2 regions of the Paenibacillus sp. RC21 genome follow, and region 2 is predicted to be linked to the other one. Evidence: riboswitches for the same ligand, from Rfam matches in the RefSeq annotation. Region 2 holds a riboswitch; the other holds the start of a gene.

Region 1 (15,129 bases), on a different contig from region 2:
GCCACATTCGTCACCGCACCCACGATCGAGGTCAGCAGCGTATATTTGAACAAATTTTCATTCGTGATAAACAAGCTTTTGGCAACACTGAAATTGGTGAAAAACAAACGAATCGCAAACAGCGACAGCAACGAGCCTGCCTCGGTAAATTCCTGCCCATACAGCACGACCACCACCCATTGGGACAGAAAAAATAATGGTATTGAGGTCACAAGAAAGCAGATAAACATCAGCCGATACACGTTGGACAACGTCTGTCTGTATTCGTCGCTCCCTTTCATCTTGGAACGGGTCACCACCGGGGCATATGCTGTGGTAAGAACGACCGGAATGAAGCCCAGCACTTCAATAAGACGGAGCGCAACAGAATATTGCCCCACCGCCGCATCCCCCAACATCTCGCCGATAATGACCTGATCGATCCGTGCCTGTACATATACAGCGGAGGATGACAAAATAAGCGGCCAACTGTGATTCATGATTCGTCGTGCTGTGGTTAGGCTGAACGTCCACTTGTGCATACGCCGTTCTTCCTTACGGAAGAAATACAGCAGAATCAGACTTCCCAGCAGAAACTCGCCATGAGCGCACAGCGCCACCACCCATATGGGGACACCAGACAGCAATAAAATGATTTTAACGGTGGAGCTGAGGACAAAGGCTGTGTTCTTGGCAATGACGGTGTATTTGGACAACATTTGCGCCCGGAACCAGTAGTCGATGATATCAAACAACTGAAACACCGAGGCTGTTGCCAAGATCAGATTGATCAACCGTACGGAACTATCCTCCGGTCTGAGCAGCGAAATGAAGGAGCATGACAAGACAATGGCTACCAAAGTACCCGCCAGCTTCAGCAGAATCGCCGTACCCAATAACTCCTGCTCATCCTTGGGGTCCTTGACGAGATCGCGCACCAATATGGAATCAAAGCCAAGAGTCGTGAAAATCAGAAACATCCCGAAAAAAGATTCCGCATAATTCCACTTCCCCAGCTCCTCCGGTCCGAGCACTCTCGCCATGATAATGCTGACCGCCAGCCCAAACACCATGCGGATCATCTTGTCACCGAACAGCCAAGACGTATTCGCCAGCAGACTTCTGCGCGATTTGGCGCGATTTTTGACTAATGTCATAAGCTCTACTCCATCTTGAAAAATGACCTTTCGCACGGCTCCATAGCATGCTGTTCTGCCGATGCGACTACAATAATGTACAGCGAAGAGACCTCCCGGCCAGGCGGGCGGTCCCTCCATGTCTTACACGACGACGGAAGCTTCGACCGCAGCCTGCCTTTTTACCCGCTCCAAGTCTGTATCCACCATCATATGAATGAGCTGTTCGAAGTCTACTTCCACTCGCCAGCCCAGCTTTTCCTTTGCTTTGGCGCAATTGCCGAGCAGTAGATCCACCTCTGCCGGACGGACGAACTGAGGATCAATGACGACATAATCCTCATAGTTCAGACCTGCATGGGAAAAGGCGATTTGCAGCAGTTCGCGGACGGAATGCATTTCTCCCGTTGAAATGACGTAATCATCCGGTTGATCCTGCTGGAGCATCATCCACATTGCCTTAACGTAATCCCCCGCAAAACCCCAGTCCCGCAGCGAATCCAGATTCCCCATGCGCAGCTCCTGCTGCAAACCCAGCTTGATACGGGCTACAGCGTCCGTCACTTTGCGTGTTACAAACTCCAGCCCACGGCGGGGCGATTCATGATTGAACAAAATGCCTGAGCATGCAAACATATCAAAGCTTTCGCGGTAGTTCACCGTGATCCAATGACCGTACACTTTGGCGACACCGTAAGGGCTGCGCGGGTAAAATGGGGTCGTTTCTGTCTGCGGCGTCTCCAACACCTTGCCGAACATCTCACTGCTCGACGCCTGATAAAAGCGCGTGTCCGGCTTGGCAATCCGTACCGCCTCCAGCATATTGGTGACGGATAGCGCTGTAATCTGCCCGGTAGCCAAGGGCTGCGGCCATGAGGCCGCGACGAAGGATTGGGCAGCCAGGTTATAGACCTCATCCGGGTCAGACTGACGCACGGCTTCGATGAGCGAAGCCAGATCGGTCATATCGCCGGAAAGCCAATGAATGTCATTCTGGATATGTGCCACATTTTCAAAGTTCGGCGTACTGGTGCGTCTGCGTACCCCGTACACCTCATAATCTTTGGACAGCAGCAACTCGGCCAGATAAGATCCGTCCTGTCCGGTAATCCCTGTGATCAGCGCTTTTTTCATTCCTATTCCTCCACCGTTTTTTATTGTTCAACCAGATCCAGACCTTGAAATGCCTGATACACAGACCTTAATCCCTCTTCCAGTGAAATACGCGCCGACCAGCCCAGCCCGGAAATTCGGGACACATCCACCAGCTTGCGCGGTGTGCCATCGGGAGCGGACGTGTTAAAGGTAATTTCCCCCTCATAACCGACGACTTCCTTCACCCGTTCAGCCAGCTCCCGGATGGAAATATCCTCCCCAACGCCGATGTTCACAATCTCATTTCCCTCATAGCTATTCATCAGGAACAGACAGGCTTCCGCCAAATCATCCGAATGAAGAAATTCACGGCGTGGTGTGCCGGAGCCCCATACTTCGACTGTCGGGGACTGATTCAGCTTGGCTTCGTGAAACTTGCGGATGAGCGCAGGCAGCACATGAGAGGTCTGGAGATCAAAATTGTCGCCTGGACCGTACAAATTCGTAGGCATCACCGAAATAAAACGGGTTCCATATTGACGGTTGTAGGACTGGCACATTTTAATCCCGGCGATTTTAGCGATAGCATAGGCTTCATTCGTAGGCTCCAGCTCACCTGTGAGCAGATATTCCTCCCGCAACGGCTGCGGGGCAAATTTGGGATAAATACAGGTCGACCCAAGAAATAGCAGCTTGCTTATATTCGTCCGGTATGCCGCGTCTATCACATTCGTCTGGATGAGCAGATTGTCACGGATAAAATCGGCCGGGTAATCGTTGTTCGCCAGAATCCCACCAACCTTGGCTGCTGCCAAAAACACATAGTCCACCGACTCAGTTTCGAAAAAGCGGTCTACAGCCTCCTTGTTACGCAGATCCAGCTCGCTGCTTGTGCGAGTGATCAGGTTACGGTAGCCTGCTTTGCTCAATGCCCGAACAATGGCGGAACCCACCAGTCCGTTGTGCCCTGCTACATATATGTTGGAATGAAGATCCATGCTTTCCCCTACCCTTCCTGTTGGAGTGAATTTAATATGCATCGTTGGAGCCCAATAGCACCCGGAACGTTTTCAGCATGATGATAATATCCGTGCGTAAACTGCGTCTGGATATGTATTCCAGATCCAGCTCTACCATCTGGTTAAAGCTCAGATGATTACGACCGCTGACCTGCCATAGGCCGGTACAGCCTGGCGTAACCGTCAGACGCAGCTTATCCCTTACCGTATAATCATCGACTTCTCTGGGCAGCGGGGGTCTGGGCCCTACCAGACTCATCTGCCCACGTAGTACATTCAGCAGTTGCGGCAGCTCATCAATGCTCGTTCTGCGGAGGAAGCGCCCAATACGGGTGATGCGTGGATCATCCCGCATTTTGAACATTGCACCTTCGATTTCATTTTCCAGCAGCAGCGTGGACAATCTGTCCTCGGCATCGGACACCATGGAACGAAATTTGATCATGCGAAACGGCCGCTCATTTTTACCAATACGAACTTGATAAAATAACGCGCTTCCTCTCGGGTCCTCCAGCTTAATCAGCAAAATCACGAGCAGAAATACCGGGCACAGCACGATTAATCCAATGAACGACAGCATGATGTCCATACTTCGCTTCACGAACGGATATACGCTCAATCCTTGCCGACGTTCAAGCCCATGAGCGGCCGAATACACTTCCACTGATGTACTCAAAGCTTCGGCCTCGTTCGAGTGGGAAGAAGACACTGCTCATCACCTCAGTTTCCGATTGATAAGTATTATTTATTCATTGTTAAAAGAATTTTATTAACTCTCATTTCCCTCCTTTCTGTTCATGTCAGGTTGCGTTCCTCCATGCCGCGCTCCGCACGAGTATCCGACCGTTTCACGTTGTTGAGCACCACGCCCAAAATACGTGCCTTTACTCTTTCCAAATTGGCTTTCGCTTTCTTGACGAGATCCTTTTTGACCTTCCCTGCCTGCACCACCAAAATTACTCCGTCACACATGGCGCTTATAATGAGGCCATCTGGAAAGGACAACAATGGCGGCGTATCCATTAAAATCACATCATAATGCTCCTTCAGCTCAGACATTAGAGCGTTCATTCTGCGGGAACTGAGCATTTCGGACGGATTCGGCGGAGTCGGTCCGGCTGTAATGGTATACAGATGATCGATCCCTGTTTCCTGAACCACTTCCTGCCATGGCTGCTGGTTGGCAAGGACACGCGTCAGACCGGTATGGTTACGCAAGCCGAACATGTGGTGCAAGGAAGAGCGGCGCAAATCCATGTCCATGACCAGCACCTTTTTCCCCTCTTGCGCATACGTTACAGCCAAATTGCTAATCGTGACCGTCCTGCCTTCACCCGCCTGAGCTGATGCGACCATCATAACCTCAATCGGCTCATCTACAGAAGAAAACTGGATGTTCGTGCGAAGCATACGGTACTCCTCCGAAACGGAAGATTGGGCATGCAGGGATGTGACGAGCTGGTTATTGATTAATCGCGGCATATTGTCCTTCACCTACCTGTTTGGGAGTTGTAGCTGAACCGTCGGAGCGTTTGTCTTCTTTTTTCATTTTCGTAATCAGGGACAGGGTAGGCAGGCCGAGTTCTTTTTCAACGTCCTCTTCATTTTTAAAGGTATCGTCCAGCACTTCCAGCAAAAACGCCAAGCCTATACCCAGCAACAAGGAGGCGGAAAAAGCAATAAGCATCTGTATAGCGGGATTACTGTTCACAGGAACAGCCGGTTCAGTCAGACTGGCTTCGCTTAGAATCGTGACGTTGTCCATTTTCATGATAGAGGGAATTTGTCGTTTGAATACTTTGGCTATCGCATTTACGGTTTTGACAGCCTTCGTATACGATAAATCACGGATTGTTAAATCCATGACCTGTGAATCACCTGCGGTGTTTACTCTTAGTTTTTGCGCCAGAACTGACGGAGTGACCTTGAGATCGGGGAAGCTGGCGACCACCTGGTCCATAATTGCCGAGGACATCATAATTTGCTTATAGGAGTTCGTTAAGGCTATATTCGTTTGAACGACACTGTAATCGACGACACCCGCACGATCCGGCCTTGGCGTCTGGTTGATAATAAGCTTCGCTGTCGCTTCATAAATCTGAGGGGTAAAATATACATTTTTCACACCCACCACAGCACATACCAACAATACGATACCGCTAATCAACCATATTCTTTTTTGGATCATACGAATGTACTCTTTCAGCTGCACAAGACCAGTCCTCTCTGATTGACTTGTTTTCGATGCAATGACGCTTGTACTGATCCTCTGCATAGCATGACCATATAATCTATAGTAAAATGTTGTATAATAGCGCATAGAGGGTCTAGCCAGCGAATAAGCACAAGTGCTAAACCATCGGTGGCCTCCCAGGGTATATGAACGATAACATATGGTTAAAACTATAAAATATAGATACGTTATGTATCTTACATAACTAATTTATGATACAAAACGTATCTTGTCAAGCGTAAACTTGCTTTTTTTCTTTCTCAACCTTGCATTCAGGAGGAATATCAGATGAATTATGGCACCCGCATCGCTGAATTACGGGAATATAAGGGATTAAAACAAGAGGAACTAGCACAATCCCTCGGAATTACGCGGGCGGCTCTTTCTCACTATGAAAAAAACCGGCGCAAGCCAGATTTTGAGATACTGACCAAGCTTGCAGACATTTTCGGGGTATCCATTGATTACTTGGTAGGACGCACTAGCCATCCGGCAGCAATTTTGGATTCAGCTGTGAGGGAATTTGTGGACCAGTTGGAGCTGTCCGATGAAGATATCCTGCAACGTTTTAATTTGACCATTGATGGACGAACTTTGTCTGAGGAAGAAGCCAAGCGTTTTATCGCGTTTGTCCGCATGGAACGAATGATGGAATAAAGAAGGGTGGGAGCCGGTTCACTCCTATTTTAAGCAGTACCGGCAACCGGTATTTTACAAGCTCTTATCCTTTCGGTCCTTGGTTCCGTCAGCTTCGCTCTGTAGACAATGCGGCATTGTGATGCCGCATTGAAGCAAAATATCCCGGATGTCCAAGTGGACGACAGGTTTGTCTGCTTTCCGTTCGTTGTTTCGTAGAAGAGGGTTGTCCATTCCTGATTCAGTCTCCTTGTTCATTCGGCACTTACCTCACTTTATCATTCTTGGTCACTGGAAAGAGAATCCCCACAAACCATGTATGTATAGTTATGAGCAAAACTATTATATATGAATACATACCTGTAATGTTGTCGTCTTATGGCGAGAAAATTAAAGGATTTTCGGATTTTCTTCTGAAATATACGCAATGAACTTCCAAATCAGAACCATTTACAGATAAAAAAGAACCTGTCAGGTCCTACTTTCTCCTGATAGGTTCTTTGGCATTCTATTTTCGGTTGCATGTAAGGTATTCTTCGACGCTGGTCCTACTCTGTATCTGTCCTGATTAAGCGACCTCGGCCGCCGGGGACACTTGGGTGCCCCCAGTCGCTCGGACTTTGTAAGCGTAGTGACTTCCGGCTTTCACCGTGTGGTCCGTATACGCGCTTCCCACTACTTCCGATGCAATCACCTGATACGCCCCGTTTGTCCCGTCCGCACGCAGTACATCATAGGCGGATACGCCTTCTGCCTGAAGCCAATTGATCTTTACCGCGCCTTCCTGAACAGAGGCGGCCTTCACCTCTGTAGGAGCCGAAGCTGCGGTCTGATCTGTACTTTTCAGTTCCAGAATGTATTGCACCGACTCTCCGGGACCCAGCTTTTCTTCAAAATCAAGGGCAGGCGAAGCCTTGAGTCCGGATATGGAACGCTGTGCCTGGCTGTACGTAGAGCCAGCTCCGAAGCGTTCACCCGTGTACAAACCGGCTTTCGGCATCGTCACCCGTACACGGATCGTCTGTGCTGTGGATTCAAAATTCACCAGGTTCACTAGCAATTTGTCCGAGGTGGCCCCACTGCCAGCCAGCGGTTTAAGCTTAGACGTATCCACTGTACGGACATAGACCATCTTATCCTTCGTTTCCTCCGGATTCAGGACCGTATAAGTCAATGGTTTCCCGTGTGTGGCATAAGCCAGACTCAAGCGTCTCATGATGTTTACACGGCTGTCCTGCCCTTGTCCGAACGGATAAATTTCCGTATTCGCCGGATTGTGATTTTGCAGGTCAAAGCCGGTTTTAAACAGCGTGTAGTCCTTATAAAAAGCAGCATGCTGGATAAACATATTGGCAAAACCGATCTGCGAACGCATAATCCGGTCGAATGCTGCTGCTTGTGGCTGACTGGCCCCGTAATCAGGGTTGTCCCGATGCGTATCGTTCGTACCAAACTCCGTATTCAGCATCTTCTTCTCCAGCCCATTGCTTGAACCGCCGAAGGTTTTCAGATTTTGAACGAAGCTGCCCCCGCCCTCTTCATTATACGATTCGCCGTAGGCGTGCCCGTTAGTCAGGTCGGTGACATCCTCCAGCTGTTTACGTTGTGCCGGGTCCCGCTCCCATCCATCCGGATCGCCGCATTTCAGCGTACCTCCGGTTTGGTTTTTACAAGCCTTGGTCGAATACGTCGGCCAGTAGGCCCAGCCCGGCGCTACCGTTTTGAGATGTGGCGCCAATTGCTTACCTTCCGTATTCAGCCACTTGGCCACGGCCAGATTGACTGCTTTCGAGCGGTTAAACAATCCCGGTTCATTATCCACTTCATAATATTGCAGGTATGAACCATATTTTTTTACATAATCGCGCAATTTCTGCTTGGCCGTCTCCGGCAGGGAGCCGTCTTTTTGCAGCTTGATATCGCCCGTATATAAATACAAAGCCGACGATTGCATATTATACTGCTTCAACGTTTGATAGTACTCTTCCACGTCTGTGCATGCCTTGTTCACATTACTAGCGCATGTGACTCTCATGACATTGCCGCTATATGCAATTCCCAGCCATTTGAGAACGTATGGTAAATGTTTTACTGCACCCTGATCATAATAAAATTCTTTATTGTTCACATTCGTTCCGGTCAGTATATATTTACCGTGTATCGGCTCAGTCGCAGGTGAAGCTAACGTCTCCAAGCTCAAGTCATCCCAAGTCCACCACACATTTTTATCTTCAGCAGAGGAGCAGTATAGGCAGCGCGCTGTCTTTAGCTTGAGTACGTTAACACCGCTTTGCAATTGCTCTTTGGGGATATACAGCTCGTAGTTGTTTTTGAAATTATATGCACTGCCTGTGCCGGAAACCCCGGCAATCTGAATGATACCGGACAGCTGATGATTTGAAAATACAGCCATTTGGGGAACGGCTTTGCCCGCATCCAAAATCCGTACACGGAATATCATCCCGTTGGGAGGAACCTGATCCAGCTTGTACTGGAGTGATAGTTCAGGATTCATGGACGCATTTAAACCGGGAGGAATATCTCCACTGCTGAGCAATACCGGAGCCGTTGTACTCTCTGCTATGGACATCGCTGACGATGCTCCTTTAGCAGACGACTCGGTGGAGGCCGCCGAAATATTGACATTGTCCTTACCGACCATACCTTTAAATTCTGCTGAAGAGTCATCCCGCTGACCGAGTTTCCATACCGGACTGGCCGCCGCTACTTTAATCGTCTGAAGTTCTTCACTCTTGGGAGGCGTATGAATAAACCAGGCGATCATCGCTATAGCTGCGACCCCCAGCAGCCCGGCCAATAATACTATATACCTTTGGGTCAACCATTTTTTCATCATTGTGCTCCACCCTCTCTCCTCAAAATTTTTGGCGGGGAAAGAGTATATATCAAGGAAGAAACAAAGCGTTGCCGGGAATTACCGCTTTCGCTTCATGCTGACTTTCCCACATCAGACGTGCCATTGCGTCGCCTTTTTCATCATAATATTCAACTTTCAAATCTGCCATTTTGCCTGCTTGCAAGGTAATGCTGCCCTTGCGTTCTGTCCAGCTTTGTTTGAACCAGCTATCAATAACCAGCTTGCCGTCTACCCATACACGAATGCCATCATCGGATATCGTGGTAAGCGTATAGGTCTCACTATATTGCGGCTTGATTTTGCCCGTCCAGCGGACCGAGAACTGATCAGCCTTCACCTCGGGATCAGGCGAGGCCGCACGCCAGTTATAATCCAGCTTACTGTCTGTACGAACCAAAACAGCGGTGCCGTCCAGATCCATGCTGTTAAAATATTCACCCCGCAGCCCGTTCACGTAGACCATATCCGGAACGGAAGGCGGGGCTGGTTTACTTACCACTGGCGGAGCCGGAGTTGGATCGTTTGGCCCCGTGTCCGGTACGGTCGGTAGCTCCGTCTCAGGTTCTTTCATCGCAGCTAACCCTTTTTTCACATCATCCCGCGTCAAGCTTGTCGAATCATTCATATAATCCTGAATCTGATCCGTCGTGTTATTTTCGGTCAGCATCTTGCCCCAGGTCATGGAATACACCCATTTTGGCTGAGCCTGCATCACCTCGGGACTGGGCACCTCACCGTGTTCCCCAATGGCAATCGGCTTATTCCGTGCCAGTCCGAGCAGTCCTTCGTAATGGCTTTGCTTAAAATCATGGTTGTAAATGTCTACAGCCAAAATATCCACTTTGTCATCCCCCGGATATTTCGGGGTATATGGAACAGTGTACGAATTAGGCGCGTTCGGACTCCATACCCACAGCAGATTGTTCAGTTGATGCGTGTTTACAAAACGGTCATACATGATATTCCAGAGCTGATTGAAATTGTTTTTGTTTCCCCACCAGAACCAGTCGCCGTTCATTTCGTGGTAAGGTCTCCATAATACTGGAACGCCTGCATCACGAAGCTGCTTTAACGATACAGCGACCTTATCCAGATCGGCAATGAGAAGATTATACTGCGTAGTACCCGGCGTCACGTATTTATTGAACTCCGCCTGGCTTACTTTCGCCTGCACATTGGCCCAAGTCAGTGGTTTACCCGGCAGCGGTTCATGATAAGTCATCGTAACCATTCCGCCAGCTCTACTCCAACGTATGGCGCTATCGATGACATTTTTACGTTGCGCTGCCTCCGTAGCGGCGGACTGGCCGGAGATGGCTCCCATCTCGTAGCCATGTACACCAGCATACGCCTTACTGATTTTCTGGACCTTGTTGCTTAATTCATCCGGACTTTCCAAATAATCATGTTGACCTGTGACCATCTTTTTTCCCGAGATGCTGATCAAATAGTTGTATAGTTCACGGGCCTCAGCAGAAGCGTCCGAATTAACAGGCTGTAATGTGGCAGCATTCGCCACGGACAGAGATTCACCAAAACCGGCGGGCAACAAGGAAAAAAGCATAACAACGGGGAGTACACTGCGTATCAATCGATACACAGGGGTAAAATAGGGGCTCACTCTCGCTCTTCCTTTCGGTAGCCAGGCTGCCATCCTCACGGAAGGCCCTTTAGCTTTGCGTACCTGCCTTTCAACAGGGCTGCGTTTATCGTGGAAGGAGTTTGGATTCCTTCTTACCCTAAGTATCGACTTTTTTTTACCAAAATTTAATAGGTCATGTTCATGAATTTACAGATTTTCGCGTATTTTCGACAGTTCGGGCTAAAAAACTTCATAAATGAGTCCTTTTTTATCTTCCAGGATGGTTGCAAGATGCTCATTTATGAAATAAACTGGTGACGGGAAATTTCATCCCAGTCCATGCAAAAACGGACAATATCCTCTTCGATCAACTCAGAACCTGTCTGTACCTCGATCAATTCCACATCGGTCACGGCTAAAATGCTATGCTTCGTCCCTTCTGGAATGCGAACCACATCACCAGCCTTCACCTTATGCAGCTTTTCATTCAAAATAATTTCCGCTTCACCGCTAATAATGGTCCAAATTTCACTCCGTTTGAAATGAAGTTGGTAGCTGATATTTTTGCCTTGCAGCACACGGATTCGCTTGGTCAATACCTCGTTGCCCTCGTCATACTTCACATAATCCACTACCCGATAATGACCCCAACGGCGCTCTTCGTACATTGGACGCTGATTATGAGCCTTGAGCACTTCCTTGATGCGCGGACTTTCCGCCTTATTGGTCACAAGGATGCCATCCGGGCTGGCAGCTACGATCAGATCATTCGTTCCGATGATCGCCACGGGGATATCCAGTTCGTTGATAAGGCTCGTATTGACGCAATCCTCCGTTACTACGCCTCTGCCCACTTGCTGATGGGACATTTCTTCCGTTAAGGTGTTCCAGGTACCTAAATCCTTCCAGAATCCATCATATGGAAGAACAACGATATCCTTCTCCTTCTCGACTACCTCATAGTCAAAGCTGATTTTTTCCAGAGAAGAATATTGCTTTTGCATTTCTTCATAGTTCAACGGCAATCCTTTGGATGCCAAGATATCGAGCAAGTAACCCAATTTGAATGCAAAAACCCCGCAGTTCCATAGAGCATTGCGTTCCATCAGACGCTCCGCCTGCTCCCGGTCGGGTTTCTCTTGAAAATGGCTCACTTTGCGGTAGCCTGTGCTACCTTGTGTGGCATCATTTTTAGGTATAATGTAACCATATTTCTCAGAAGGATAGGAAGGGACAACCCCGATTAACGCAAGCTTGCCTTCACTCTCCTGAAGAGTATGTTCCAACTGGGCAACTGTAGCAAAGAAAGCATCCTCTACATAGGGATCTACCGGCAATATAGCAACGATTTCATCGGGCGAAACACCCACGATGGAATATAGATAAGTGGCTGTTAACGCAATCGCGGGAAAAGTATCTCTTCGTTCCGGCTCAACAATGATGCGCGTATCCTGCCCAACCTGACTCTGAATCATTTCAACCTGCGCTCTCCCTGTTGCAATAAACGAGGATTCGGACAAGCCGTTATCCCCCAGTTGTCTCCACACCCGCTGCACCATAGATTCCGAATTACCCTCCGGACTCTCCAGCACCTTCAAAAATTGTTTGGAACGGGAATCGTTGGACAAAGGCCATAATCTCTTACCGGAACCACCAGACAAAAGTACGAGCTTCATAACTCTCCACTTCCTCTCTAATTTGGGTAGGTGATCGGATGGGCAAGGTCGAGTAGCCCGCTACGGGATGGATTTGATCTTACGATCGCTGTTGCCGTGGGATTCTTTGGATTGTGTAAGACATTTAGATGTAAGAATCCCACTAAGCTAATGCTTCCGATGCGAGCTTTCCTTTGGAAAGCTTTCAGGCGAACGCTCCGCTTCTCCAGCTTCAAATCCATCCCTGCGCTACTCAAATATGCATCATGCCAATCATACCGTTTATTGCAAAAAGCACGACCGGACGATTCATGTCCGGTCAGCCTGTAAAGACGCTCGCGCGCCCGGCGCAGCCGCATGGCGCCTTAATCCGAAGGAGCGGTACCACCCGCGCCGCTCCTTCGGATACGCCCTTCCTACCTCCCCCCATAAGGTGGAGGTTAAAAATTGTGACTCCACGGCGGAAAGCAGCGAAGCGGGCAGAATTGTTCTGAAGAAGCGGCAGCGTTTGCCTTTATCCCCGGATTTTAACCTTTGAATGTTTTACACAATAAAGAAAATCCGGGGGTAACAGCAATCGGAAGAACAATCTGCACGCGTAGCGTCTCCAAAACCACCACAGTCACTTTTTTAAGCTTCCACCTTATCCCGATTCCACCCACTCATCCGCGGACGACCCACGGAATAGTATTCCAACCCCGAGCCTTGAATCTGCTCCTCCGTAAATACGTTACGACCGTCAATCAGGACTGGCTTGTGCAGAATGGAAGACAATTGTAAGAGATTGACGTTTTTGAACTCTTCCCAATCGGTCAGCAGGCAGACCGCGTCGCTTCCCTCGGCAGCTTGCTGCGGGGAGGAGCACCATACAATATTCGGATGATCCACGCGCTCCTTGAATTTTTCCATTGCAATCGGATCATACAGCTTCACAATAGCACCTGCCTGAACCAGCGTTTCAACGATTTCCAGTGCCGGAGCCTCGCGGATATCGTCTGTATTCGGCTTGAAGGCCAAGCCCCAAATGCCAATCGGCACGCCGTGCAGCTGACCCAGCGATTCACGCAGCTTGGATACGATCATGAAACGCTGGTCAGTGTTAACCTCGACCACCGATTTTAACAGCTTAAATTCATAATCCACATTACCCGCAATTTGGATGAGCGCATTCGTGTCTTTCGGGAAGCAAGAACCACCGTACCCGATCCCAGCTTGCAGGAAAGAGGACCCGATTCGTTTGTCCATCCCCATACCGTCAGCCACACAGGTAACATCCGCGCCTACCTTTTCGCAAATATTGGCGATTTCGTTGATAAACGAGATTTTGGTCGCCAGAAATGCGTTGGACGCGTATTTGATCATCTCTGCACTGCGGATATCCGTTACATAAATTTTATCCGTGAACACCTGATGCAGCGAAACCATCGTTTCACGCAGCCCCGTGTTGTCCAAACCGATAATGATGCGATCTGGATGGAGTGTATCATTGATAGCAGAGCCTTCTCTCAGAAATTCCGGAGCGGATACAATATCGAAGGACAAACTCGTATGACGGGCCAGCACGTCCTTGATCTTTTCGTTCGTTCCGACAGGCACCGTGCTCTTGGTCATTATAATTTTATACCCGTTCATGGCCTTCCCGACATCAGCAGCAGCCTGCTCAATGTAGGACAGATTAGCTTCACCGTTAGCCAGAGACGGCGTACCTACCGCCAAAATAACGATATCCGAGCGGCGAACCGCGTCGGCCAAATCCGAAGTAAACTCCAAACGACCCGCTTCCAGATTTAACGCGATCAATTCCTCAATGCCAGGTTCATAAATAGGAGATTCCGCCCGGTTCAGCATGTCGATTTTGTGCTGCTCCAGATCGACACAAATCACCTCATTACCTTTATGTGCAAAACACACGCCCGAGACGAGTCCAACGTATCCAGTACCGATTACAGCCAGCTTCATTCCGTTCATCCTCCTTTTAGAAAGTTCACATAGGCTTGCTCTACATACTTTTTGAAATGATCCTTGAACGTATCTTCATCAAATTTGCGTGCATGGCTAATGATACCGTCCACATCCCATGCATGCTGCTCGACATTGGCGACCGCCTCCAGCACATCCTCTACCTGATGTCTGCGGAAAAATACACCATTCACATTAGGGACAATGGTATCCAACGCTCCCCCGCCCTGATAAGCGATAACAGGCCGTCCGGCTGCATTCGCCTCCAGAGGCGTGATACCGAAGTCCTCTTCCCCCGGAAAAACGAGCGCACGGCATTCTGCCATCAGCTTGTTGACCTCTTCGTCTTCAAGTCTGCCAAGAAACTCAATGTTCGGGGAGGCCATGCCTTCCAGTCTTTTGCGATCCGGTCCTTCACCGACAATGCGCAACTTGAGACCATTGCGCTTGAATGCCTCAATCGCCAGGTCAACGCGCTTGTAGGACACTAACCGGGATACGATCAGGTAATAGTCACCGATGCTTGTAGCACGTTGGAAACGGGATGTATTAACAGGAGGGAAAATGACATCCGACTCCCGTTGGTAATAGTGCAGGATTCTCCGTTTGACGACCGAAGAGTTGGCGACAAATTGGTTTACGTTGCGAGAAGTTTTGGCATCCCATGTTTTCAACCGATTCATGTAAAGCTTTAGCATGCTTTTGAGCAGGTTGGATTTGGACTGCCGGGCCATATATGTATCGTAATCCCAGGCAAACCGCATCGGTGTGTGACAGTAACAAATGTGAAACGTATGTTTAGGTACCTGGATGCTTTTCATAAATGCGCTGCTGGAGCTTAACACAATGTCGAAATCCCTAAAATCAAAATCACGGATAGCGATGGGGTACAGCGGCAGCACTCCTTTGAAATTGGCCTTCACTCCCGGGATGTTCTGTAGCCAGGTGGCTCTAATA
Region 2 (15,129 bases):
CTGCATCCGGGCGAGTTCTCCGAGTGGCATGTCGTGCATTCGGATGAGCTGTGGCTGTATCATAGCGGAAGCCCTGTGGAGTTGAAATTGGGTGGAAGCGGAGAACAACCTGGTGAAGAAACGGTGATTATTGTCGGTGCCGATGTGGAGGCAGGACAGCATCCACAAGCGCTGGTGCCGGGCACAGTATGGCAAACGGCGCGTCCGCTTGGGGATGAGCCTGTGCTGGTAACCTGTGTCGTTGCTCCGGGATTCCACTTTGACGATTTCAAGCTGATTGCAAAGGTGTAAAACTGAATAAGGAAGTTTTTATTGGCGGGTGTGTTCCTTAAATCAACAGGAATGACCCGCCTGATTTATATTCTCAGCCGGGTTTGGATAGTTTCCTGGCTTATAGAGGTGCAGGTTGTTTTTTGACATGGACATTATGGCGCTTTCGAATGTCTTTTGCGAGGTTTTTGATCCGTGTAGTGTTGTATGAGCTGCTCTGTTTCCGGCTAATCTTGGAATACACGGCATAACGATTTCTTCCCATTCGTTTGGCATGGTACATGGCGATATCCGCCTCTTTGAGCAATGTCTGCAGATTGTCCTTCTGGGATGGATTCAAGCTAATACCAATACTTCCTGTGACAGATAGTCTGTGTCCATGAATGCTGTAGGCGCTGCTGATTTTTCTTAGGAGGAGTTGCGCCAAAATTTTTACCTGGTCGGAATCAAAATTTTTTATAATGAGTAAAAATTCATCCCCTCCAATTCGAAAAGCCTTTTGGTTCGCATTCATGACTTGTAGCAGATGAAGGCTAACTTCATGTAACAACATATCGCCAACCTTGTGTCCATAAGCATCATTAATGGCTTTGAAGCCGTCCAGGTCAATGTATAAAATAGCAGTGCTTTCTTTGCCTTTATGTTGCTGCCAAAAGTGGTTGAGCGCATTCCGATTGAACAAACCTGTTACAGGGTCTTGGTAAGCAAGTTTCCTTAGCATAGTTCTTTCCACAAATACAGACCTTAAAAAAATCCCAAGGCATGTCCATACGATCAGGTTTAAGATCAATAAACATAAGAGCATGTAGGAGTTTTGAGCTAAATTCAAGTTCATGTCACCACTCATATCATTGATAGTTGTTCCCCTTCCTCGTTTTGTGTAAGCCGAGAAAGGGGATTATTTGATTATTTGATTATTTGATTATTTAATTCTTTTATTTTTATGCATCCGTCTGTATTTCAAATAGGCACCCAGAAGAATGAAAGACATTCCGCTCAAATAGAAGGGAGCAGGACTGTTTTCTCCTGTCTGCGGTAATTTATTTACCTGCGGAGTACGACCTGGATCACTTGGGTCCTCGGGGTCCTCAACAGGGAACTTGATGCCTCCTTTGGGTATGGGTTCATCTTCAATCTCTACAGGTGGAGACGATTTCTGAGGAGGATCAATTTCTGGCGATTCCGGCAGCGCATCGGGTTCTGCAGGAGGCTGCACAATCTCTGGAACACCCAATGGCACATCTTCATCTTCAACGATCTGTGGCTCATTGGTTACTGGCTTAACGGGTACATTCGGCGTTTCTGTGGGTTCAGGATCTTTATCGTGCTTTTTACCTGAACCCGGATTCGTAGGCGTTCCTGGATTCGTAGGCGTTTCCGGATCAGTAGGTTTACCCGGATCGACAGGGGTCTCTTTTTCATTAGTTACCACAATCTGCTTAATACCTGAGCTTTCTTTAACCGTGGCGTCTATTTTGACCGCTGTCTTCGAGGCTGTTATTTTATAGCCTGCTGGAGCCGCAAGTTCCTCCAGAATATATTCATCATACAGCAATGAATTGAACAAAATTTTCCCGTCTGCATTGGTAGTTTGAATGAGCGGGGCTCTTTTTTGGTTCTTATCATAGAGTGCAAAGCGTGCTCCAGGCAACACCTTGTCAGGATGATCCTGGTCAACCTTGGTCACTTCCAGGCTTCCTGTTATGCCTCCCCCTGAACCTGAACCGGAGGATGTCCGCACGATGATTTCTTTACTGGTTTCTCTCAGCTCCGTAGTTAAGCGGTCGCCTTCAAAATAGACGTTGTTACTCACTTTCGCTTTATCATCCGCTTGAATAAAAGATTGATATTCCAAAATATAGCCGGATGAAATGGCCTGTGTGAAGCCAAGCTCAAAGGATTGCTGACCTTGATCGTTTGTCGTAATTTTCAGCTTATAATCCTGATCTTTGACTAATTCAGTGTCTTTGGCAGCTTCTCCGTTGGCTGATACTTTGGTGGAATACAAATGAAAGGAATCTTCAATCAGGATTTGATTGCTGCTGGGTGTATCCACGATTTTGGCGTTGGAGACATAAGATTGCCCTTCATTGATCCGGATCTGCCAGTCAATCTTATTACCATTCTGGCTACCGGCTTTTGTAACGTATTCTCCCCCATGAGGCACAGTTACTTTGGCTGCCCACTCAGTCATCATGTTTTTTCCATCCATCAGCAGAGCCTTATTGTTGATTTCTTTATCAATAAGCTCTCCCTCTAATGTGGTCTGGAAAGTGATCCAGTAGGGAGTGTTGATCTGTTCATTAAAACGGATACGCAGCTCATTGCCGTTATCAGCGGTGGGAAGAACAAGGGTGTATTGGTCTGCCGACAGTTCAGCTCCCTTTTCCACACCATTCCACCATCCAAGCAGTGTCATGTCATACACTTTGGCAGAGCCGGGAACCAGCTTCTGACCTTGCTGTAGCGTATCCTTTATTTCAGCCTGATTCAGGGTTTTACGGTTATAGTTCGTCAAGATGTCCCATGTGATGTGCTTGGAGGTAGCGTTATAGCTTCCTTGCTTGGCACCGTTCTGCTGTGTCAGATTGTCAGGCCATAGCCGGGCTTCGGCTTCAGCAGAGTAGGGCGTTCCATTTTGCACCCATGAGATGGAAGCTTTATTCCAGAACTCCGGCTTGCTCGTATCCTTTTTCCATTCATTGTTAAATGTTGTTGAATAGCTGATGGTATACGCGTCCTGGATCGTTTTATGGAAACGTATCGTGAATCCTTGCTTATAGTCTTGCGATAAAGGAATCAGTTCATAATCTGCTGGTGATGTTAGCGTTGATTTTCCGTCCGCGCTTTGGATCTTTAATGTATCTGGTAAGAGAGCCAGACCGCCATTCGGAAACGTATCGTTGATCACAACCTGATTCATCGTGTATTTATCCGTATTGATGGCAATAACCCAGGGAATCGTTTTTGTGTTGTAGTTCGGTTCCTTGAAGCCTTTGACAATGACCCCGCTTTTTAGCTCAGTGGTGGTATCTTTGGTTACTCCATCAGACGTTACGGTATTCGTTATCCGTTCATTTTTAAGTACACGATCTACCGCCTTGGTTTGATAACGGATCGTGTATGCTTCCTCCACATCGGAGTTGAAGCGTAAATCGAAGCCGTTGGCCGTTTCATTGCTAACCAGTGAGACGGTATATTCGGAGGAAGAAAGTTCCTCAGAAGTAGCTCCTTTGTACACTTTAAGTGAACCGGCCACGAGCTGCTGGCTTTTGTTGAAACGGTCAGCTAACACAGCTTTCCCGGCGGGAATTTTCTTTTCGCCAAAATTATACTTGATCGCCCAGGATACCGTTTGAGTAACCGGGTCGTATTGCTCCATTTTTTTGGACAAAAATTCGCCGCGTTGAACGGTTACTGTAGCTGTTGCAGAAGCGTCTTTCGTATTGCTGCCTGAAAAAGTGGCTGTGTTGGAAAAACGGGATTCTTCGCTGGTGATGTTAGTGGAGTATTGGATTCGGTATGCGCTGCGGATGTTTTCATCTTTAAAACGGATGATGAAGCCGGTACCAGCCGAATCGGCTTCCAGCGTATACTTATCCTTATCCACCGGATCACGCAGCAAGGTTGAACCATCCACGTTGATTTGTAAATGGTATAACCGGATAGAATCCCTCACCAGCTCCAATCCTTGGGGAGTCGGGTCGGTGACTACAGCATGTTGAACCGTATCCAATTGTTTATTTACGTCAATCGTCCAATCAATCTGATGGGTTCCATTGGCTTTCCCTTGCTTATCCAGGGAAGAGCCTGCCGCAGGCTTGATATTTACGACTGCTGTTTGTACGCCACCCTTGATCGGGATGGCGATAATGACCTCTGTACTGCCTTTTTCTATTTGCTTGCTGAACTCGGTCTTAACCTCCAGTTTTCCGCTGACATTGGAATGGCTCTCCACGTAATCGTTAAAAGTCATGACCACTTTGCCTTGGCGGTCTACCGTGAAATGGCCAACATTTCCATCTGTCGTAACCAAAGGAGAGGAGATATCTGTGTAGATTTCAAATTGCTCGGGCAATTGAAAAGTAAAAGTGTCTCCGGCTTTGTACGTATTGTTGGGAAGCTCCCAGTCATAAATGAGATGGACTGCATCGTCAATGTCCAAGCGGCTATCGGGATTGTATACCGCATCAATCACTTGACCAGTCGCATCGGTCAGGGTAAGTTTCGTTAAAATACTTGCTTGAGCAGCTTCTTCAGAATTCGTGGTGGCCGCTGCCTGAACAACAGGAGCTGGTAGGGAAGGAGGCTTCTGCTGTTCTGGTTCTATGACTGGTTCTGTTTCGGGTACTACGATATCATATACATCATTTGTAACGGTTTGCCCTGCCTCGGTTCCGGCAATCTCCGGCTGATCCGGGGCAGGGATTTGAGCATAAGCTTGGGTGATACCAAAAAAGCTTTGTAAAATGAGTAATAATGCAATAATCATTACATTCCATTTTTTTCTCATACTCTATTTAAGTCTCCTTTCTAAAGATTACTGTATAAAGATTACTGTATATTGTATTCATGTTCGGGCGTTTATAGCATCCCTCCTTCTTTCCCGGAAGTAATATATTCAACGGACTAAGAGTCTGTCCAATGAAATAGAGATACCCCCTACGCTGCAAATTAAGTAAATCTGAGTAGCAAAGGGTGTTCGGATATGGCGAACAGATCCAGCTTTAGGTGCTTTGTCGGGCCTGAACAATGAGGCGATGTGTCGGATTTACAAGAGGGTCACATGTAATTAATGTGAGCAGCTTTTGATTTTCAAAGCTTTTCAGAACGGAGACGTCTGTAGGAGCGACAATCGAAATTTTATAGACTGTATAACTATATTGTTCACCCTTGGTATTAATCATGATTTTATCTCCAATCTTTACCTCGTTCAGCCGATTAAATAAACGTCCTGCTGTACGCGCACGGTGGGCTGCTATGGCGGCGTTTCCTGTCTGACCCAGAGCTGCCGTTTCCGACATATGTACAGATGCGTGCTTCATATTATCCCGAGTTGCACCCTCCAGCACAGGAAGCTTCAAATCAATGCGATTAATGCTAATGGTGGCAATGGGGAGTTGCTTAGGACCTGTTTCATTTGCGGGTACCGAAGGACCTCGTGTGGTTTCGATGCTCGTGTTTTCTGCAAGCTTGCTGGACAAGCGCTTATAGCCGTCGATAATGCTAGGGTTCAGTACTTCTGCCTCTTTCAAAAGCTCGCTCTGCTTCCGATCTTCGTTCCATTCATTGGCTTTAGGAAACAAAATAATGAGTATTCCCAAGGCGATGAACAAGTATGATAGCTTACGCAATCTAAAAAACCTCCCTAACTTATGTAAGGTGTATCACATACTGATTTTAAAAATCCTCCCTTTCCCATATAGTGTAGTCTGAGAAAGGGAGGGTATGATTATTTTTATTTTTTGCCCATCCGTCTATATTTCAGATACGCGCCACAAATGATCATAGCTAGACCTGTTAAATAGAAGGGAGCAGGGCTGTTTTCTCCTGTTTGTGGCAATTTATTTGCCAATGGTGAAACATTCGGATCTTTCGGTACATCAGCAGGAACTTTGATTCCACCACGAGGCAGAGAGTCGTCATCACTTTCCACGGGAGGATTAGGTTCCTTATTAGGTTTAATGATTGGTAATTTCGGTTTTGCTTTCGGTGCAGGTGTAGATTCAGGCACAATGCCACCCGTTGGCAGGCCCCCATCATCATCCGTCTGTTTTTTGTCAGGTGTAGATTCAGGCACGATGCTATCTAATACCGGGTTCACATCATCCACAGTTACTGGGCTCTCACCATCCACAGTCTGTTCTTTATTGTCCACTAAAGGAACGGATATAGACGGCGTAGTTGTTGTTTCAGGCTCCTTGTCGCGTTTTTTGCCTGATCCTGAGCCGGTAGACGTACCTGGATTAGTAGGCGTACCAGGCGTACCCGGGCTGGTAGGTGTACCAGGCGTACCTGGATTGGTAGGTGTACCAGGTGTACCCGGATTGGTAGGTGTACCTGGATCTGTGTTGTTTTCTTTTTGGTTGGTTACCACAACCTTCTTTATGCCCGCGCTTTGTTTGATCGTATCGTCTATTTTGATTTCAAGCTTACTATCCATTATTTTATAGCCTTGGGGAGCTACAAGCTCTTCCAAGATGTAATCATCATGGAGCAATGCAGAAAACACAATTTTCCCTTCCGCATTGGTAGTTTGAATGATTGGGGCTCTTTTCTCCGCTTTATCATAGAGCGCGAATTTTGCTCCGGGCAGTACCTTATCAGGCTCATCTTGATCAACCTTTGTAATTTCGAGGCTTTCTTTAATACCGCTGCCTGAACTGGAGCCGGAAGAAGTCCGCACAATAATTTCTTGATTCGTCTCCTTCTGTTCTGTCGTTAAGCGATCCCCTTCAAAGGTTACTTTGTTGCTCACCTTTTCTTTGTCAGCTGCATCAATGAACGCTTGATATTCCAGGATAAAGGCGGAGGAGATCTCCTTCGTGAAAGCAAGCTCAAAAGTTTCCTGACCTTGAGCATCTGGCTTGAAAATGAGCTTGTAATCACGATCCCTGGTTAGTTCTGTACTCTTGGTAACCTTCCCGTTTTCAGACACCACAGTTGAATACAGATGAAAGGAATTCTCGATCAGAATCTGATTGCTGCTGGGATGATCCACAATTTTGGCATTTGTTACTTGAGACTGTCCTTCGTTTATACGGATTTGCCAGTTAATTTTATTCCCGTTCTGGCTGCCGCTTTTAGAAACATATTCTCCACCGTGAGGTAAGGTTACTTGGGCTGACCATTCTGAGATTATATTTTCTCCATCCAGAAAAAGGGCCTTATTGCGGATTTCTTTTTCAATAAGTTCTCCTTCCAGCGTGGTTTGGAACGTAATCCAATATGGGGTTTGAATCTGATTTTTAAATTGGATACGCAACGTGTTGCCATTTTGTTCGGATGGAAGAATAAGTGTGTACTGGTCTGCTGGTAATTCGGAGCCCTTTTCCACGCCGTTCCTCGATCCATTCAGTGTCATGTCGTACACTTTAACGGAGTTTGGCAGTAGCTTCTGACCTTGCAGCAATGGATCTTTTATTTCCGGTTGTTTCAGGGTCTTACGGTTATAGTTGGCCTTAATGTCCCATGTGATGTGCTTGGAGCTGGCATTGTAGCTTCCTTGCTTGGCTCCATTTTGTTGTGTCATGATATCCGGAAAGAGCCGCGCGTCTGCTTCTGCAGATTTTGAATCTCCGTCCTGCTGCCATTCAATGACGGATTTATTCCAGAACTCTGGCTTCGTCGTATCTTTCTTCCAGTCATTATTGAATGTGGTTGAATATTTGATCGTATAAGTATCTTGAATTGGTGCATGGAAAATGATATTAAACCCTTGTTTATAATCCTGTGATAACGGAATAAGCTCATAATCTGCAGGGGCTTGAAGTTCCGTTTTTCCGTCAGCGGATTGGATTTTCAAAGTGTTCGGCAACAAGGCCAGGCCATCGTTGGGAAATACATCCTTGATGACGATATCGTTCATAGTATATTGATCTTCATTGATGGTAATAACCCAAGGTATGAATTTTGCGTTGTAGTTTGGCTCCTTGGATTCTTTAATAATAATTCCACTTTTAAGTTGTGCGGTGGCATCCTTAGAGACTCCACCTGAAGTCACACGGTTCGTTACCTTATCATCTTGATATACACGTTCTTTGGCTTTCGTTTGATAACGAATGGTATAGGCAGTATCCACATCGGAGTTGAATTGGAGATCAAAGCCGTTGCTGTCCAAATCATTCGTAACCGGGGAGACGGTATATTCTGAGGATGGAAGCACCTCTTGAGTGTCGTCTTTGTATATTTCAAGTGAATCGGGAAGCCATACCTGACTGTTGTTGAACCGATCACTTAACAAGGCTTTGTCGGCAGGTATTTTCTTTTCGCTGAAGTTGTACTTGATCACCCAAGATACCGTTTGTGTAACAGGGTCGTAACTTTCCACCTTCTTGGACAAAAATTCTCCGCGATCAACCTGCACGGTAGCGTTAGCAGAGACACCATTCATAGAGTCTCCCGAAAAAGTAGCTGTGTTGGAGAAACGGGTTTCGTCACTTGTAATATCTGTGGAATACTGAATCTGATAGGCTTGGCTAATGCTCTCGTCTTTAAAACGAATAACAAAGCCCGTACCGGCTTGATCTGGTTCGAGCGTATACTTGTCCCCACTGATTGGGTCCTTAACTACCGTCGAGCCGTCAATATTGACTTGCAGATTATACAGTTGGAAGGAGTCTCGCAACAGCTCCAGCCCTTGAGGAGTCGGGTCTGTTACGATCGCATTCTTTACGGTGTCCAATTGTGTATTCACATTAATGGTCCAGTCAATCTTGTTTTTGCCGTTAGCTTTTCCTTGTTTACTTATTGGGGGACCGGACACGGGTTTGATGTTGACGATGGATGTTTGAACCCCGATCTTAATTGGAGTCGCAATAATGACTTCTGTGCTGCCTTTTGCAACTTCCTTACTGAACTCGGTTTTTACTTGCAGTTTTCCGCTTACGTTGGAATGATTCTCTACGTAATCGTTAAAGGTCATAATGACTTTCCCTTGGCGATCTACCGTAAAAGTACCAACCTCTCCATCTGTTGAAATCAACGGAGACGAGATATCTGTGTAAATTTCAAATTGTTCCGGTAAGTTAAAGGTGAAGGTATCGCCTTCTTTATACTGATTGTCCGGAATCTCCCATTCATAGCTCAGCTGGACTGCTGCGCCAATGTCCACACGTACGCCAGGATTATCCACAGCATCAATGATACGGCCGGTTTCATCCGTCAAGATCAGCTTGGTTAAAATATTGTCTGCTTGAACTGAGCTGGCTGCTGCCTGAATCATGGGAGCTATGCTGGGAGGTGCCTCTAATGGTTCAGGGTTCGGAATACCGTATACATCTTCCATAACTGTATTCGCAGTATCGCTTACAGCGCTTTCTGGTACAGCCGCGGTCGAAGTGTCTGCGTAAGCCAGCGCTGCACTAAAAAAGCTTTGGAAAATAAGCAATAGCACAATGATCGTTACATTTATTTTTGTTCTCATACTCTTAAGTAAGTCTCCTATTCATCATAATATTATGGAAAGTACCCGGGCGGATTTGGTTCCCCCCTCTTTCTTGTCCCGGAAATAGTATATTCAACATCTTAGTTTTTAAATGACTGACTAGATATACAATACCTTCCTTATCTCAACAATTTCTCAACAAGAATAGAAAAAAGCCCTGATCGCAGTGATCAGGGCTTTCTACAAAAAAAATTAATATTGTTTTGTTTTTGTATATTTGGAGGGTTCTTTGGCCATTGCAAACTTCTGTTTTCCGCTTTTTAGAGCGGCATCTACTGTAGTGTCAATGATAACCCATTGATTGTTGATATTGACTTCATTCCAGGCGTGGTAAGTTTTCACATAGGAGGATTCACCCATAACCAGCTTCGTTGGAACATCCACACTTCGAAGCATGGCGGCGAACAGTGAAGCGTATCCATAGCAAATGTCTTTTTGCGAAACTATTGTACGATCAATTTGTGGAAGGTAGTCTGTTGATAGGTTGAAAGGCTGGTTGGAATCGTATTTAATATGACTAATGACATACTCGTAAATACGTTTCACCTTTTCATCATCTGTCGTTGCACCCTTGGTTAATTCCTTGGCTTTCCGAATCGCCTGATTCGTATCGCTCCAGTCAATATTTTGAATAGAATTGAGGTATATGGTTTTACTGTCATTCAAATTTAACTGGACCGTTTCTTCACCTATCACTTTATACTGATTGCCAGTTAGCTGTTCCAATAAACGAATGTTATAATTGCCATTGCCCATTTGAAGAGCGAATGCTTCCTCAGATTTGCTCGAATTCAGATAATAAGAGTATTTCTCCGCATCCTTGGTAATTACGATCTTGGTTTTGACATTGGACTTGACAGGATAACGTATACTAACAATACCGTGGTTTACGTTGTTTTGATTCAGCCATGCCTGACTTTCGGCAGCAAACGCTGTCGTATGTAGGGGGATGGATAACAAAAAAACTAAAATTATTAAAAAAAATGACATTTTCCTCATAGAAAAACTTCCTTTCGGCGGCCAGGCTACCATCTTAAAAAGAAGGCCCTATAGCTTTGCGTCCCTGCCTTTCGACAGGTTTGCTATTATCGTATAAAGTTTTTCAGGAAAAAAAGACACGACAAAAAGCCTCTCCAACCGGTAGCTGGCTGCCATCTTAAAAAGAAGGCCCTGTAGCTTTGCGTCCCTGCCTTTCGACAGGTTTGCCATTTATCCTGAACAGTCTATATCTATCATTCTATCAGTTGGGCTTCTGATTAGGCAAGCACAATCTTAGATTTTCTCTGTTTTTCGACAAAGTCATCTGATAGATGAGTTTATAGTTTGGTTCGATTCCCCCATTTTTTGCGGAAGGAATGTGGGGTTTCTCCGACATGTTCCTTGAACAGGTTGATAAAATGGCTGGTGTTGGGAATACCTACAAACCGTGCGATATCCACAATGGATTCGTCACTGGTTTTAAGCCAGCCTTGAGCCGCTGTGATGCGGACATTAATGAGATAATCGATAGGAGAAAATCCGATCTGTTTCTTGAAGTTTTTAGCGAGATTGAATTTGTTTAACTCAAACATGTCTGCCAGCGAATCCAGCGTAATTCGTTCACTGTAGGATCGATCCAAATATTGCTGAACCTTGCGTATCTCGGTGATCGTATCCTGGTTTACATACGGATGATCATAGGGGTGCTGCAAAATATACGTCAGCAACTCACCAATGAGTCTGGATGTAAGCAGCTCAGCAGAAAGAGTTCTGTCAGATTGTACGCATAACAGGGAATGCAGCTTGTCCAATATGGTGCATGGATCGTTGAGTGATATTACAGGCTTGTTGTGCTTGGCAAATTGTTCGTAGAAATTGTCGATCAGATTGCCGTACACATTTACACTGATAAACTCCCATGCTTCATGACCAGCGGTGCTGTACTGTACGAATTCCTCACAATTAACGAAAAACATATCATGAGGCTTCAATATGTATTTTTTCTCCCGGTACAGTAATTCCCCTTGTCCTGATAACGTAAAAACGAGCAGAAACGAGGTGAGTTCCTTCCGTTCCATGGCATAAACAGATGTTTTTTTGAAATAGCCTATTTCCTGTATATAAAAAAGGGATCGCTTGGCAAAAGCGGAGGGAGTACATGCAATGACGACTGGATCGCTGCTCCAAGGGGTCCCGTTTCCGTTGTTTTTTTGGTCTGTTGTCATGTCCAATTCCTTTACAAAAGAGCAAATTTATCAAGCTAATCACTGTTTGTTTAACAAATAAAATGGTGGTTTACACATGATTTCCTATTAATACGATTTATTTTATCACATCACATAAATGCATGTAGCGAATAATATTTTGAATTATTTTCCATTCGAATTCAGGTGTACTAATATGGTGAAAACAGCCTCGTTTCCTCCATATTTTTAACTCATTCATCCATATGAAAAAGTTAAATCATGTTGAAAAAATTCGGAGATGCCATGGGTTCAATTCAATTCTGGAATAAAATCCAGGACAGGATGCTAAAGGTATTCTATGCCCATTCCACCTTCCAACGCACATATCCTTTCGTTTTGAAAAAAATGGGTCTTTGTTCTATCGAAATAGTTCATTAGGCTTATCGTGAAGAAAATTAGATTGGGTCCAATGTTGTGATTTTGTTCACAAATATGTAGGTGCACGAGGGAGATATATGAACTCTTTTTATGCTGATTAGTGTACTGTAAATATATGCAAATCATATGATAAATAACAGCATAAAAGTACAAAATTACACAAAGAGTGTATTCACTTATTTGCGTGATTTTCTGCTCCGGTGTGTTCTAATATAATAGGAAATAGAGTGCCGTTAGCTTTGGAATTCATACAGGCAATGATATGATGGGTAATACAGATATAGGGCTTCACTTACTCGACAGTCAGTTTGGAGGATTATAGGATGGGAAAACCAAAAAATACGAAAACAGCAGCGGCTTGGTCGCTCGTTATTCTGGGAGCGGGCTTTGCAGCTATGTTGCCTTTTCAGCAATATGGCTGGGCTCGGTTGTTAGCAGGTGCTTTCGAGGCAGGACTTGTCGGAGGACTGGCAGACTGGTTCGCCGTCACCGCATTGTTCCGTCACCCGCTGGGCATTCCGATTCCACACACGGCGCTTCTTCCCAAGAATAGGGACAAGCTAACGAGTACCTTGGTGAGTACGGTGGAAAATAACTTGCTTAACAAAGACAGTATCGCATCTAAAATTGCCGATATCCGGCTGGCCGATTTGATGCTGGATGGTGTGGAAAAGGGCTTGCGCACGCCGGAAGCGGCCGCATCCATAGATGTTCTCGCCAAACGACTGGTCCGGTCGCTTCCGCTTGCGGAGCTGGCCCCGGTAATTGCGGCCGAGATCAAGCGGCAGGTGACAGACTTCGACGCTGGACCGCTGCTGGAGGCGTTTGCCCGTCAAACCAGTGAGAAGGGCTATGACCGCCGCGCGCTGGATTACTCGCTGGAGCAGGCTGAATCCTGGCTTTTGAAGCCGGAAACGGGCTACACGCTGGGTACCTTGGGAATGCAGGCTATTAGCGGTTTGCAAGTGAGCGGGCTGATGCAATTCGCCCTGAATGCGTTCCTTGGCTATCTGAACGAAGAGCGCATGGGTGAAATGATTCGCCATTTCCTGCTGGATCAGGTTGCGGAGCTGCAAAGGGAAGAACATCCACGCCGTCAGGCCGTGCTGGATGGTCTGAAAACACAGTTGACCCGTCTGGCGACGAAAGATACGGTTCAGGAAGGATTGAACAGCTGGAAAAACAACCTCGTGGGTACCTGGGAAGGCGATGCGTCGGTGCTTCATAAGATGGAAGAGCTGCGCGTACGTTTATTGGGCTATATGGAAGATAGCAGCTATGTGCCGACCTATATTTTGCCGCTACTGGATCGGATGCTGGCTGATTTGAGAGGGAATACCGAGCTGCTGGACAAGATCAATTCTAGAATTGTGGCAGGCATTACCGGGCTGGTGGAAGCCAACCACAGTCGGATTGGTAATCTGGTACGCGAAAATGTAGATAAAATGGATAACGATTCCCTGATTGCTCTGATGGAGGACAAGCTGGGGCAGGACTTGCAGTGGATACGTATTAACGGCGCGGTTACGGGCTTCCTGATCGGTATTGTCCTGACAGGTGCCCGTATGCTGATCGGTTGATTCATTAGAGAAGAAAATGCTACAGATAAGGTTGTGGAAGCATGAGACTTTGGCACGAAGAGTTGATCGACAAGCTGCCGCGGCCGCAACTGCTGGGGCAACACCGCGAGTGCTGTGCACTGCGTGGGAACGGGTGGGAAAAGCGACATGCTACGGTTAATTATGTGTTCGACTATCACCCGATGCTGCTCGTCCGCTACCATAAGCTCATCATGGACGAAATGAAAAGTCGCGGTTACAACGTTGATCCGCTATGGGAGCAGCCGTTGTATCGCGGCAAGCAGTGCGAACCGTGGGCGACAGGGCTTGGCGAGGAACTGGAAGCTGTCGGCGCGTATGCGGAGCATGACGATGCTTATATGCAGGAATGCCTGGATAATCTGGCCTCCAAGGGTATTCTGATCGTGGAGCACGGTACAGGAAATTTAAGAAATGGATCGAATGTATAAAAACATGATGACTAAACGAAAAATATTCCTGATTACGTTGTTATTTGTGCTTGTGATCACTGGTTTCCGTATGCTGTGGTTTCATTATTATCAAGGACAGGAGTATCCTGAGGCCAAAAAAGGAGTATTGGACTTGCGGGGCTGGGATTTGCAGGGCCGTGAGACTATTCCGTTAAAGGGAGAATGGGGATTTTATGCAGGAAATCTATCAAAACCGGATCTTTTAAAATCCTTACCAGCGAAGGAGCAGCAGTGGATTCGTGTTCCAGGAAAATGGAATGCTGATTTGCATTCACCTGATTCTACTGCATATGGCTTCGGGAGCTATCGTCTGTTAATCCTGGTTGATCCCCAAAAAGCACCACTGTACGGGCTTCGAATTCCGTCGATTTACACCGCATCCAACCTGTTTGTAAACGGGCGGTTAATAAATAGCGAGGGCCAGGTGGCTGATCATCCTGAACAGCATACAGGAAGTTTCTCTCCGTATTCTGCTGCTCCATGGAATGTATGCGGGTGCCATCTTTTTTATGGCGTCTCGTAAAAAGCTGCTATTCTATTTTTTATTTTTCAGGTATCGTGGTGTGTACCGTTTTAACCATCATGATGAACGATGACAAGCTGTTACTGAGCGTGTTTCGCTTTCACTTAAAATACATTTGCTTTCCTATATGGGCAGCCATATATGCATACTCAGGGTTGTGCAGTTACTATTGGGCAGGTCCAGAATTGTTCAGACTGTTTTCGTGGGACAGTGTCTTTTTGCCATCCTGATTTTATTTATACCTTCACAGGAAATCCGTTCTTATCTAATGTTGATAATGGTGTTTCAGGGAAGTACGTTTGGTGTCATCATTCCCTTGTTTGCCTTTCTTAAGATATTCAGAGGTCAAAAAGACGCCATATTTCTATTGCTAGCTACCATAAGCGCCGGGTCCAGCATATTGTGGGGCGTTTTCAAAATGATATGGTGGAATTATCTTCCATACTACCCTTGGGATGTCGTGCTGTCCTTCCTGGGCTTCGCCTCATACTGGTTCAACACTTCTTCCAAACGAACA

Evidence for each region. A riboswitch is a leader RNA that binds a small molecule or an ion and turns the genes downstream of it on or off. The one in region 2 is predicted to bind cyclic di-GMP.
Region 1: it holds a riboswitch for cyclic di-GMP, as region 2 does, so the genes downstream of both, ABIA61_RS11510 (glycosyl hydrolase) here and ABIA61_RS19170 (transglutaminase family protein) in region 2, are expected to answer to the same signal.

Annotation. Positions count from the first base shown of each region.
Region 1 is NZ_JBIYCS010000003.1:385,335-400,463, reverse strand. Features, by position in the region: gene ABIA61_RS11555 (flippase) at 1-1,136, opposite strand, end outside; gene gmd (GDP-mannose 4,6-dehydratase) at 1,260-2,249, opposite strand; gene fcl (GDP-L-fucose synthase) at 2,270-3,208, opposite strand; gene ABIA61_RS11540 (sugar transferase) at 3,240-3,938, opposite strand; gene ABIA61_RS11535 (CpsD/CapB family tyrosine-protein kinase) at 4,025-4,711, opposite strand; gene ABIA61_RS11530 (YveK family protein) at 4,692-5,441, opposite strand; gene ABIA61_RS11525 (helix-turn-helix domain-containing protein) at 5,751-6,119, shown strand; gene ABIA61_RS11520 (hypothetical protein) at 6,174-6,356, opposite strand; gene ABIA61_RS11515 (PD-(D/E)XK nuclease family protein) at 6,667-8,955, opposite strand; gene ABIA61_RS11510 (glycosyl hydrolase) at 9,005-10,630, opposite strand; cyclic di-GMP riboswitch class I at 10,611-10,691, opposite strand; gene ABIA61_RS11505 (sugar phosphate nucleotidyltransferase) at 10,858-12,234, opposite strand; gene ABIA61_RS11500 (hypothetical protein) at 12,523-12,672, opposite strand; gene ABIA61_RS11495 (UDP-glucose dehydrogenase family protein) at 12,844-14,172, opposite strand; gene ABIA61_RS11490 (glycosyltransferase) at 14,178-15,129, opposite strand, start outside.
Region 2 is NZ_JBIYCS010000006.1:34,630-49,758, forward strand. Features, by position in the region: gene ABIA61_RS19145 (cupin domain-containing protein) at 1-291, shown strand, start outside; gene ABIA61_RS19150 (GGDEF domain-containing protein) at 392-1,099, opposite strand; gene ABIA61_RS19155 (collagen binding domain-containing protein) at 1,193-4,783, opposite strand; gene ABIA61_RS19160 (class D sortase) at 4,998-5,624, opposite strand; gene ABIA61_RS19165 (collagen binding domain-containing protein) at 5,729-9,415, opposite strand; gene ABIA61_RS19170 (transglutaminase family protein) at 9,629-10,396, opposite strand; cyclic di-GMP riboswitch class I at 10,449-10,530, opposite strand; cyclic di-GMP riboswitch class I at 10,573-10,653, opposite strand; gene ABIA61_RS19175 (AraC family transcriptional regulator) at 10,753-11,640, opposite strand; gene ABIA61_RS19180 (DUF445 domain-containing protein) at 12,363-13,619, shown strand; gene ABIA61_RS19185 (TIGR02328 family protein) at 13,661-14,068, shown strand; gene ABIA61_RS19190 (hypothetical protein) at 14,052-14,612, shown strand; gene ABIA61_RS19195 (histidine kinase dimerization/phospho-acceptor domain-containing protein) at 15,036-15,129, shown strand, end outside.